DNA from 3 places in the Cronobacter turicensis genome. Region 3 is predicted to be linked to each of the others. Evidence: predicted binding sites of a transcription regulator. Region 3 holds the regulator's gene; each other region holds the start of a gene.
What was found. The regulator PurR, encoded in region 3, represses purine synthesis genes. The targets are predictions, from matches to a motif close to CANGCAAACGTTTGCNTG.

Region 1 (4,065 bases), 1.0 Mb from region 3:
CTGATGACGGGCGAACTGGCGGCGCTGATTCAGAACTTAGTGGAAGCGCTGGGCGGAGAAGCCCAACGCTGATGCATTCGCGTCGCCCCGCCCGGGGCGGCGCGCTTACAGGTAGCGACAGAGATACGATGTCGGCTCGGCCACCTGCAAATGAAACTCGCTGTGCCCCGGCACATGGAACACCTGCCCCGCCTCAAACGTTTTCCATTCGGTTTCGCCCGGCAACAGGACATTGAGCGCGCCGCTCACGACGGTCATCTCTTCCGGCTGCGCGGTGCCGAATGTGTATTCCCCTTCCGCCATCACGCCTACGCTCGCCCGGCCCGTACTGCTGCTGGTGAAGCCGATAGATTTCACTTTACCGGAAAAGTATTCGTTACTCTGAAGCATAAGCAGGCCCTTATCGAAAAAATGGTTGGAAAAACAATATAGAGGGCCAGCCTGAGCGCTGTCACGCAAATTGTGCGAGGCGCTCAGATAAGCAGTTCGGAAGCGAGTCGCGCCACCAGGACGTTACTGAGCAGCACCGGCACATCGAGCGCCTTTTGCAGCAGATCGCGGTGTTTTTGATGAAAGCCAAGGCAGTCGAGCAGAAGAACATCCGCCCCGCGGGTCAGCAGATCGCGCCCGGCGCCGACCAGTTCCTCTTCCGTGCCGTAAAACGGATTGGCGAGCGAGTAAAGCGGCGGGTTTTCCAGCACCTGCCATTTCCGGGTCTGTGTCGCCATCAGCTCCGGAACAGGGACTATCACGCCCACCTGATGCCCGTCGACAATCGACGAGACCAGCGGTGGAATAATACGATCCGGCTCCAGCAGAATGGCGTTGCGCGCACGCAGACCGCTGAAGCGCTGCGTACTCATCAGTAAAATCACGTCATAGCCCTGGTTATCCAGCACTTCAATAACGCTTTGCAGCGCCCTTTCGGTTTTGGCTTTTGAGACCGTCGCTTTTTCACCGTCGGACAGCATAGTGATAAGCGTCTCTTCCTGGCCCGTTACGCCATAATCTTCCATCGCCTCGGCGCGCGACAGTTTCCCCATCAGGCTGATATGGGTAATTTGCTGCTCATCAATATGTTCGGTTAACAACGGCAGTACCTCGCTGACAGGTACTACACCGAGGGTAAGTATGGCCAGAGTCGCACGCATGTTAATCGCCTTGGTTTACAGCCTCTCAAAGAGTTAACGACACTTTTCGCTGAATACTTGAGCGAAAACGGAAGATGAATCAAAAAGCGTAGCAGCTTACGCATACAGCAGGAAAAGCCTGCCGCAAGCTACCGAAAAATAATCATAACGTATCGTTAACATTAGCTTTGGATAAAAGGTGTGATGCAAAGCGGCAGCTACTCATTTTCGGAGTGGCGGTAAGCGCAACGCCTGCGCCTGCCGCCGGTCGCGGTCAGGATTTGTCCGGATCTTCGTAACGACGCTTGGCGTCCAGCGCTTCCTGTTCGGTAGGGTGTTCGCTGATAAGTGAATCGGGCTCGGGGTGATCGGCGCGCAGTTGATAACTGGTGACGGTCTTACCCGGTACGCCTTTCTCAACAGGCACCACGCGCGCCTCGCGCGGATAAGGGGGTCTGGTCGGCATAGCTCTTCCTTAATTTATCGGGGAGGAGCGTTAAGTATAGACAATCCCGTCACTTAGCTGGCATGGGCGACGTGTAGCGCGTCAATAATGCGAGAAACAATCACCGCGGGCGCGTCGGCGGCGTCAATCACGTGGTGGGCGCATTCGCGATAAAGCGCGTCGCGTACCGCCAGCACATCGGCAATTTCTTCCGTCACCGGCTTGCCGGTGAGCGTCGGGCGCTGGCCCGCTTCCGGGAACGCTTCAAGACGCTGCGCCAGAACCTCGACGGGCACGTTGAGATAAATCACGATACCATGCGCACGCATGAACTCGCGGTTTTCGTCACGCAACACCATGCCGCCGCCGGTCGCGACCACCGTTGCGGGCGCGGTAACCGCCTGCAACGCCTCGCTTTCACGATCGCGAAAACCCGGCCAGCCTTCTTTCTCCACCACCTCGGCGACCGTCATCTGCGTCTGCTCCAGCAGCCAGCGGTCGGTATCGGCAAAGCCGTATGCCAGCGCGCGTGCCAGCGCCTCGCCGGTAGTGGTTTTTCCGCAGCCGCGCGCGCCGACTAAATAAATGGGTTGATTCATGGATGGATTACCTCACCTTTCGCGCAAGGCGAAAGGGTTTGACAGCAGGCCGTAAGCCGTGAGTTTAACAATAAACTAGTACACAAGACAGGCGTAAATTTAAAATTACAAAAAGGTTAAAAATGAATGGCGGCCCGCGCCGCGCAACCCTTCTTCTGTCTTAAGGGTGTAAAGCCACGCTACCACTGGCGAGAATTCGCCAGGCGCGCCCACCATACTTGAAAGCACCCGGCGAACACAACCCCACCGTTCGCCGCACCCGGTTACATATTTCTTATTTCCTTTACGCGCCGGATATTTACAAGCGGCGATTTTTCTCCAGACTTAACTATTGACGCGTTCAATGACAGAGGGATGAATCATGCAATCTGAAGAGCAACGTCTGATTGACGGGCTTTTTGACCGACTCAAAGCCGCCGGTGAAAACAGCGCGCCGCGCGACGCGGACGCCGAACGCTGGATTGAGCAGCATATGCGCAACCAGCCTGGCGCCGCTTATTACATGGCGCAGACCCTGCTTATCCAGGAAGCGGCCATGAAACAGCTGAATGGCCGTATTCAGGCGCTCGAAGCCGAAGTGGCGCAGTTGAAACATTCAGCAAGCCGTCAGCAGAGCAGCGGCGGTTTCCTGGCGGGCCTGTTCGGCGGCAACAAGAGCGAGCCGGAAGCCCCGCGCCCGCAGGCCACACCGCGCGGCTCCGACCCTATTCCCGGCGCGCAGCAGTACCAGAGCGCACCGCAGGCGGGCTACGCGCCGCAGGCCGCGCCGGGTCAGTACAATAACGCTCCTCGCGGCGGCGGCTTTATGGCTGGTGCCTTACAGACCGCCGCGGGTGTGGCGGGCGGCGTGGTGCTCGGCAATATGCTGACCAGCATGTTCAGCCACAGCCAGCCGGAGGAGATCGTCAATATCATTAACGAACCGGCGCAACCGGCGGATAACAGCCCGGTAAACGCCGTTGAGGATTACAACCAGGCCGATGACAGCCAGTTCCTGAACCAGGACGCCGGGCTGCAACAGGACAACGGCAACGACTACGTGCCTGCCAGCAGCGACGAGGACTGGAATAACGATTTCGCCGGCGATGACTTTGGCGGCGACGATTTCGGCGGCGACGACGACAACTGGGTTTAAGCCTGACGCTTTTGGCCGCTGAGCCACTTATCAAGTTCAGCGGCGAATTGCTGGCGGTCGCGCTGGCTCAGGGCGTCCGGACCGCCGGTCTGGATGCCGCTGGCGCGCAGCGTATCCATAAAATCGCGCATCGTCAGGCGTTCGCGAATGGTGGCTTCGCTGTAGCGCTCGCCGCGCGGATTGAGCGCCACGGCGCCTTTCGCTATCACTTCCGCCGCGAGCGGAATATCTGCCGTCACCACCAGATCCCCCGGCTCGCAGCAACGCACGATTTCGTTATCCGCGACGTCAAACCCCGCTGGCACCTGGCGGGCGCGGATAAACTTTGACGGCGGCACGCGCAGCGGCTGGTTCGCCACCAGAATCACCGGCGTTTCGGTGCGCTCGGCGGCGCGGAACAGCACTTCTTTAATCACTTTCGGACACGCATCGGCATCCACCCAGACTGGCATTACGACTCCTGATTGTCGGCGGGAATAATGGAGATTTTGCCATTTTTCTCAAGGATGGCGAATTTTATCTCCTCCAGCCGGTCGATCCCCTGGCTGGTGCGGGCCGAGCTTAAAATATCGTCCCGCGAGATCCCCGCTTTCTTCATACGCGTGGTCAGCAGGCGGCCATTCTCCACCAGAATTAGCGGCGATCCGTCGAGCAGCAGATCGAGACGCGGAAACGCGTTTTTCACATAGCTCAGCAGAATATCGAGCACGATAAGCGTAATGATGGTGATTGCCGCCCCCGTAAACGAAAAGTCAT
Region 2 (4,065 bases), 2.1 Mb from region 3:
TGCCCCATGCGTCCAGCGCGGTGAGCTGGAATGGCCATTCAGGATCGATATCGATAATCAGGTTGCGGCTGCCGGAGAGCTTTTTCACCGTCACGGTTTGCAGCCACGCGGGCAGTTTCTCCTGCCAGCGCTTTTTCCAGTCGGCAGGCAGCGTGTACTCAAGCCCCGCCAGCGCCAGCTCATCAAGCGTCAACGCGTTGCCTGCCCGCTGCCAGTCGCCGGAGGTTCTCACCATACCGCCCTCCCAGCGCGAGCTAAACTGACGCAGCGCTACGCCCTGCGTTGAGAGATCGGCGTTCACGATAGGGTCGAGAAAATGCAGCGAGCCGTAGACCACCTCGCTGGCGTTCATCGACACCTTGCCGTCATCGCTCTGCCAGCTGCCGTTCACCAGCGTCAGATTGCGCAGGCTGATATCCAGATCGGTCGCCGCCCAGCCCGGCCCTTCGAGCCGCGCGTCGGTGACGTCAACGCGCCCGAGCGCCAGCGAGGGCAGCGTCGTCAGCGGTTGCAGCAGGTCGCTCACGGATTTCGCGGTTTGCAGACGGATATCGCTCAGGCGCAGGTTATCCACCACCCAGCCGCCGTTCGCTAACCGACGCGCGTTGCCGGTGAGCGCGCCGCGGGCGATATCTGCCCCGAGATTGGTGATGGTCACCTCGTTATTATTGATTTCGCCCTGCACCAGAACGTTGCTGGCAGGCATCCCGTTTAGCGTCAACGAGCCTGCGCTCAGGGCGATATCTGCCTTGCTGCCAAGGATTTTCCCGGCTTCCGGCAGCCACGGGCTGATACCACCATTAACGCGCTGCGCGCTGAGATCCCAGCCGGTTTTCGGGCTGTTAAACGCCATATCGCTTAACTGAAGCCGGTCGGCGCGAAACGGCAGCGGGGCGGTGGAAGGGGATAAATTCAGCGTGCCCTTGTAGAGCAAAATGGTATCGACGTGCATCGGCTCGGTGACCTGGCGGCTGCTCAGGCCGATCTCCACCTTTTGCGCCACCAGCGTGGCGGGCTGGCCGCTGCGCCCGAACGTGACGTTTTTTAGCACCAGATGCGAAGGCGCGGAGAAGCTATGGTCCATTTCATCAAAGGTGATGTGGTAACCGCTGTGCTGGTTTACCCAGCCGGTGAGCCAGCCTGCGCCCCAGCGCGTCTGTAATAACACATAGAGCGCGAGCAGAATCAGCAGAACGGCGGCGATCAGCGCAATGATGAGCTTTCCGAGAAATTTCATTGTCTTCCATCCTGTGAACTTCCGATGATGGATTTATGCACTATTCGGGCGAATTGCTCAAGGCGGGGATTGTCAACGGAGGTGTCAGCGATGGCGGCGCGGCGCCGCCATCGGCAGGGGATCAGTCGTTGGACTGTTTTTCCGGCGGGAAAATCAGATTCAGCACAATGGCGGTAATGCCGCCCGCGGCGATGCCGGAGGAGAGCAGGTTTTTTACCCAGTCCGGCGCGAATTGCAGGATCAGCGGCTGCTGCGAGACGCCGAGGCCCACCGCCAGCGAGAGCGCGATGATCATGATCGCGCGGCGGTTTAACGGCTCGCGGGAGACAATACGCACGCCGGAGGCGGCGATGGTGCCAAACATTACAATTGTCGCCCCGCCCAGCACCGGCTCAGGAATATGCTGAACAAAACCGCTCACGGCCGGGAACAGGCCGAGCGCAATCAGCATCAGCGCCACCACAAAACCCACATAGCGGCTGGCGACGCCGGTCAGCTGGATCACGCCGTTGTTTTGTCCGAAGCAGGAGTTCGGGAAAGTGTTAAACACGGCGGAGACAAACGAGTTCAGGCCGTTCGCCAGCACGCCGCCTTTCAGGCGTTTCATATACAGCGGGCCGGAGACCGGCTGTTCGGAGACGTCAGAAGTGGCGGTGATATCGCCGATGGTTTCCAGCGACGTGATCATAAAGACCAGCATCAGCGGCAACAGCAGGTTCCAGTCGATGCCAAGCCCGTAATGCAGCGGCGTCGGGATCATGATCAGCGCACTTTGCGCAGGCGCCGCGGCGTGCGGCAGCATGTCCATCGCCCAGGCCAGCAGATAACCCACCGCCATCGCAATCACCAGCGAGGCGACGCGCAGGTACGGGTTACGCTGGCGGTTAAGCAGAATAATTACCGCCAGCACTGCGCCTGCCAGCAGCAGGTTTTTCGGCGCGCCGAAAGTGTGATCGCTCATCGCGGCATAGCCGCCGCCAATCGACGTCAACCCGACCTGAATCAGCGACAGGCCGATGATCATCACTACCACGCCAGAGACCAGCGGCGTGATAATGCGGCGCGCCAGGTGCAGAACGCGTGAAATGACCATTTCAGTGCAGCTTGCCAGCATCAGCGTGCCGAACAGCGCGGCCATCATGGTGGGCACGTCCGCGCCGCCGGTTTTCAGCGCGGTACCGCCCATAATAAGCGGCGCCACGAAGTTAAAGCTGGTGCCCTGAATAGACAGCAGCCCGGAGCCGACCGGCCCCCAGGCTTTAATCTGAATAATCGATGCCACGCCGGAAGCAAACAGCGACATGCTGATAATGTGCTGCGTGTCCTGCGCGGGCAGCCCCAGAGCCTGACAAATCAGCAGCGCAGGCGTAATCACCGCCACGAACATCGCCAGAAGATGCTGGCAGGCGGCAAACAGCGTTTGCGGCAGGGGCGGCCGGTCTTCCAGACGGTAAATCAGTTCGCTATTCTGCGCGGGCGCAACCGTTTGCGCATTTTCAGACTCAAGGGTGTTAACGGACATCGACAGATTCCCACGGTGGAAAAGCGGACATTCTAGCGAAGTGAAAATCAAAAGCAAACGATTGCAAAAAGTGAAGAAGCCGCCGGTTACGGGACTCCTCCACTTGGGCCTCTTTTTGTCGTTACATCCTTTTACAGGACATTGACACCGGCATCTTCTCTGGTCGTTATTCGTTAATCTTTACAGGAGAATAATGACAGCCAGAGAACAGGTGTTGTGTGGAGCAGTTATAAACGTTCAATCTGGAACGTAACATTACCTGCTACCGAACCGGCTTTAACCTTCTGGCCTTTTAACTTAACCAGTTGTAACCCAATGGTTTCAGCGGCTGAATTGGATTTTCCTGGCAGGTTGTAAATATCGCTAACGTCTAAAGGCGTCGCATTGACATTAAAAAAGCCGATGCCCACACCTTCTGCTGCATCTTCACCTGCCAGAGTATTAGCAAATGAAGTGCCTTCCGCATTGTCATAAATGCCGACAAATCTTACAGCGATTTTACCTTCATAAATCTCTTTGTCACATTGGCTCATTGAACCACCGTTGGCCTGGCTAATGCTTGAAACGTCAAACCTTACGGGGACAGCTGACGTTGCATTTGAACCCTGTTCAACCAGATCATTCTCAGAGGTATTAAGGCTAATGACATTATTGAGAATGGAAATCTGACAAAACTGGCTTCCGCTATTGTTGACGGTTCCTTCAATATTAAGCGTTGCGGGTATATCTGGAGTTACCATTGCAGCGTGCGCCATACTGGTTATGAAGCAACTCGCTACAGCTATGCTTACTAAATTACTTTTCATAATATTTCCTTACGCATTGAATGACGTGCTTAACGAGAAATTATCAGGCGTGTTTAGATGCTTTTGGCGAATTGCCTTCTCTTTATTGGCCTGCGATTATACTTCAATGAAGGATGCAATTGAGAAAATGCAATATGCCTGCATAAGAATAATGTAAAAAGTTCCATTAATACAATGATGGTTTTGTGTTTATAATCGTAGTTGTGTTTCATTAACTCATTTTATTATCATAATGTATGGTTTTAGACTTTTATGATAATAGCGTGCCAATATTACTCTGGGAGTTGGGTTGGTTATATCTGATCAATGGCCTCTTCATCTGCCTGAGTTGGCAGGCTGTCCGTGTCGCCACTATATTTCAAAGCGCAGAGCTACCGTTTATTATAAATAGATATGTTACTTATGGTTTTATATAGGGTATTACAAATAGGGAGTTTAAACACTCCCTTGTCATTCAGCTATGATTTACCCGGATTTACGCAGAAAGCGGGTAGAGGTAT
Region 3 (4,065 bases):
CGTGCCTTCTGCCGTGAGCTATACGGTGCGTCAGCTTGAGGAATGGCTCGCGGTGTCGCTCTTTGAGCGACGCCATCGCGATGTGGTGCTGACGCCTGCGGGCGCCTGGTTTTTACGCGAGGGGCGTTCTGTTATCAAAAAAATGATGATCACCCGTCAGCAGTGCCAGCAGATAGCCAACGGCTGGCGCGGGCAGCTTTCCATCGCGGTGGACAATATCGTGCGGCCTGAGCGCACCCGCCAGCTGGTGCTCGATTTCTACCGGCACTTTTCCGATGTCGAGTTGCAGGTGTCGCAGGAGGTGTTTAACGGCGTCTGGGATGCGCTGGCGGATGGGCGCGTGGAACTTGCCATCGGCGCCACGCAGGCGATCCCGGTGGGCGGGCGGTTCGCGTTCCGCGATATGGGCATGCTGAGCTGGCGCTGCGTGGTGGCGCATCATCATCCGCTGGCGCAGCATGAAGGCGCGCTAAGCGATGACAGGCTGCGTGATTACCCGTCGCTGGTGCTGGAAGATACCTCGCGATCGCTGCCCAAACGCATCACCTGGCTGCTGGATAACCAGCGACGCGTGGTGGTGCCGGACTGGCACTGCGCCGCTGATGCGCTTAGCGAAGGGCTCTGTATCGGCATGGTGCCGACGCATTTCGCCAAGCCATGGCTGGATCGCGAAGAGTGGCGCGCGCTGACGCTGGAAAACCCGTTCCCGGACGCCGCCTGCTGCCTGACGTGGCGACAAAGCGACGCCTCGCCCGCGCTGCGCTGGCTGCTTGATTATCTGGGGGACAGTGAAACGCTGAACAAGGAGTGGCTGCGGGAGCCGCAGTGATACGGCTCCCGGAAGGGATTAACGACGATAGTCGCGGAACGGGCCGTCCGCCACCGAGCGGCGTTCGATAAGGCGCGGGTGCACCTCGATGGTCTGCGACTCTTCGCGTTTGTTAACGATGCGATCGAGCAGCATATTGAACGCGGTCTGGCCCAGCGTCTCTTTCGGCTGATGGATTGTCGTCAGCGCCGGGCTGAAGAAGCGGGCGTTGCGTACGTTATCGTAGCCGATAATCGAAATATCCTGCGGCACGCGCAGGCCCATCTCATCGGCCGCGCAGATAGCGCCCATCGCCATGATATCGCCGCCGCAGAAGACGGCGGTAGGGCGCTGCGGCTGCGAGAGGATCTGCTGCATCGCGCGATAACCGGATTCCGGTTCGAAATCGCCCTGCACGATCCAGTTCTCCGGCACCTTGATGGCCGCTTCTTCCAGCGCTTTCATGAAGCCGGAAAAACGCCCGACGCCGGTGTTGCGCTCAAGCTGCCCCGGGATCACGCCGATATCGCGATGGCCGCGCTCGATAAGATAACGCCCCGCGAGATAACCGCCCTGGAACGCGTTATCGATAACCGAGTCGGTGAAATCCGCTTTAGCTTCGCCCCAGTCCATCACCACCATCGGGATATGACGGTACTCTTCGAGCGTGGACAGCAGCGGCTCCGGGTATTCCGAACACATCACCAGCAGGCCGTCGACGCGCTTTTGCGCCATCATCGACAGATACGCGCGCTGTTTTTCCAGATTGTTATGCGCATTACCGAGGATCAGCGTATAGCCTTTTGCAAAGCAGCTGTTTTCTACAGCTTCGATGATTTCTGCAAAGTAGGGCGCTTCGCTACTGGTCGCCAGCAGCCCGATAGATTTGGTGTGGTTCACCTTCAGGCTGCGCGCCACGGCGCTTGGCGAATAATGTAATTCTTTGATAGCCGCCCATACCGCGTTGCGCGTCTCTTCCGCCACAAAACGGGTTTTGTTAATTACATGTGAGACTGTTGTTGTGGAAACGTTGGCTCGCTTCGCGACGTCTTTAATTGTTGCCATTAATAATCACTCCAGACCCCTGGCTGAGCCCTGCAAAATCACGGGTTAATCGTTTGCCTGTACACACCCCTGTTTGCCACGAGGGGACGTGCGGCATGCCGGGAAACGCGACATTTATCGTGAGGAGGGGTCGATGGCCGGTACCGAATAAAGTAGCGACGAATTTTGGCTTATCTTTATCGAAAGGGGAAGAGGGAAAACGCATATCTGGTTAAATGTCGCAGGATTTTTCGGCCCGTTTATGCAAAAATGCGCACTACCTGATTTTTATGGGGTCTTTAAGGAGAATACCATGAGTACCGATCTGAAATTTTCGCTGGTCACTACCCTTGTTGTGCTGGGTCTTATTGTGGCGGGCGCTTTTACCGCCATCCTGCATTAAGCGCCAGGCGGGAGTGCGCCTGCGTTCTCCCGCTTTCTTATACCATTCCTGCGCTTAAACGCCTTTCGCTCGCCGTTCCCTTTCTTTTTCACGCTATTTCCTTATGATTCGCTAATAACAATTTTTGCGTGTTCTTTAACACTCGCGCAATAATATTTTGCTGTTTTTGTCACTTATCTTTTCCGACTGAAAGTGCCATCCTTTCTGCATCCTGCTGTAACGTCGGGCATTCCCCGGCGCTGTTGTACAATTTCTGGAGCAATGAATGAAAGTCAATTTCCCGTTACTGGCACTGGCGATTGGTGCTTTTGGCATTGGCACGACCGAGTTTTCCCCGATGGGGCTGTTGCCGGTAATAGCGAACGGCGTCAACGTCTCGATTCCGGCCGCCGGTATGCTGATAAGCGCTTACGCGGTTGGCGTGATGGTGGGGGCGCCGTTGATGACGCTCCTGTTGTCGCACCGCGCACGACGCAGCGCGCTGATTTTCCTGATGGCGATTTTTACGCTCGGCAACGTGCTCTCGGCGCTGGCGCCGGATTACATGACGCTGATGGCCTCGCGTATTCTCACCAGCCTTAACCACGGCGCGTTTTTCGGGCTCGGCTCGGTCGTGGCGGCAAGCGTGGTGCCGAAGCATAAACAGGCGAGCGCCGTCGCGACGATGTTTATGGGGCTGACCATCGCCAATATCGGCGGGGTGCCGGCGGCGACCTGGCTTGGCGAAACTATTGGCTGGCGGATGTCGTTCCTGGCGACCGCGGGCCTTGGGCTGGTGGCGATGGCGAGCCTCTGGCTCTCCCTGCCGAAAGGCGGCGGCGGCGAGCGTCCGGATGTGAAAAGCGAACTCGCGGTGCTGATGCGCCCGCAGGTAGTGAGCGCGCTGCTGACCACGGTGCTCGGAGCGGGCGCGATGTTCACGCTCTATACCTATATCGCGCCGGTGCTGCACCATATCACTGACGCCAGCGCGGCGTTCGTCACCGCCATGCTGGTGCTGATAGGCGTAGGGTTTTCCATCGGCAACTATCTGGGCGGCCGCCTCGCGGACCGCTCGGTGAGCGGCACCCTGAAGGGGTTCCTGATGCTGCTTATCATCATCATGGCGGCGATCCCGTGGTTGGCGCAGACGGAAATCGGCGCGGCCGTTAGCATGGTGGTGTGGGGCGCGGCGACGTTCGCCGTGGTGCCGCCGCTGCAGATGCGCGTGATGCGCGTCGCCAGTGAAGCGCCAGGCCTGTCGTCATCGGTCAATATCGGTGCGTTTAACCTTGGCAACGCGCTTGGCGCGGCGGCGGGGGGCGCTGTTATTCACGCGGGCTTCGGCTATAGCGTGGTGCCGGTGATGGGGGCGCTGATTGCCGCGCTCGGCCTGCTGCTGGTGCTGCTCTCCAGCCGTCGCGAGGCGCAAACGGCGTGCAGCGCCGAATAACATAAGCGCAGTAAAAAAAGAAAACGGAGAAGGGCGACCTTCTCCGTTTTTTTGATGTGCATAAACCGATTAGCGAATGGTGCGCGGCGTCATCACCCGGCGCGCGCCGACATAGTGACGCTGCCAGTAATCTTCGCTCAGCGATGTTATCTGGATTTCCTGACCGCTACGCGGCGACTGAATAAACTTGCCGTTGCCGACATAGACGCCGACGTGATCGGCAGTGCCGCGGCCCTGGGTGCGGAAGAACACCAGATCGCCGCTTTCGAGCTCGCCACGGTTAACCGGGGCGGCGTCGCGCAGGTGATACATTTCGTTGGCGGTGCGCGGAATGCGGAATTTCACCAGATCTTTATACGCATACCAGACCAGGCCGCT

Region 1: a site for PurR is predicted at 2,350-2,367, ahead of aroL (shikimate kinase AroL). Genes of this name have one in related genera too.
Region 2: a site for PurR is predicted at 2,810-2,827, ahead of AB8W27_RS00185 (NCS2 family protein). Genes of this name have one in related genera too.

What each region holds. Positions count from the first base shown of each region.
Region 1 covers NZ_CP165997.1:3,327,416-3,331,480, forward strand. The annotation lists gene rdgC (recombination-associated protein RdgC) at 1-72, shown strand, start outside; gene ppnP (pyrimidine/purine nucleoside phosphorylase) at 106-390, opposite strand; gene AB8W27_RS15940 (AroM family protein) at 474-1,151, opposite strand; gene yaiA (protein YaiA) at 1,405-1,596, opposite strand; gene aroL (shikimate kinase AroL) at 1,650-2,174, opposite strand; gene AB8W27_RS15955 (DUF2076 domain-containing protein) at 2,536-3,309, shown strand; gene AB8W27_RS15960 (YaiI/YqxD family protein) at 3,306-3,761, opposite strand; gene AB8W27_RS15965 (DUF421 domain-containing protein) at 3,761-4,065, opposite strand, start outside.
Region 2 covers NZ_CP165997.1:39,200-43,264, forward strand. The annotation lists gene AB8W27_RS00180 (AsmA family protein) at 1-1,237, opposite strand, end outside; gene AB8W27_RS00185 (NCS2 family protein) at 1,359-2,759, opposite strand; gene AB8W27_RS00190 (fimbrial protein) at 2,987-3,565, opposite strand.
Region 3 covers NZ_CP165997.1:2,288,882-2,292,946, reverse strand. The annotation lists gene punR (DNA-binding transcriptional activator PunR) at 1-829, shown strand, start outside; gene purR (HTH-type transcriptional repressor PurR) at 848-1,873, opposite strand; gene AB8W27_RS10955 (YnhF family membrane protein) at 2,166-2,255, shown strand; gene AB8W27_RS10950 (MFS transporter) at 2,521-3,687, shown strand; gene AB8W27_RS10945 (C40 family peptidase) at 3,757-4,065, opposite strand, start outside.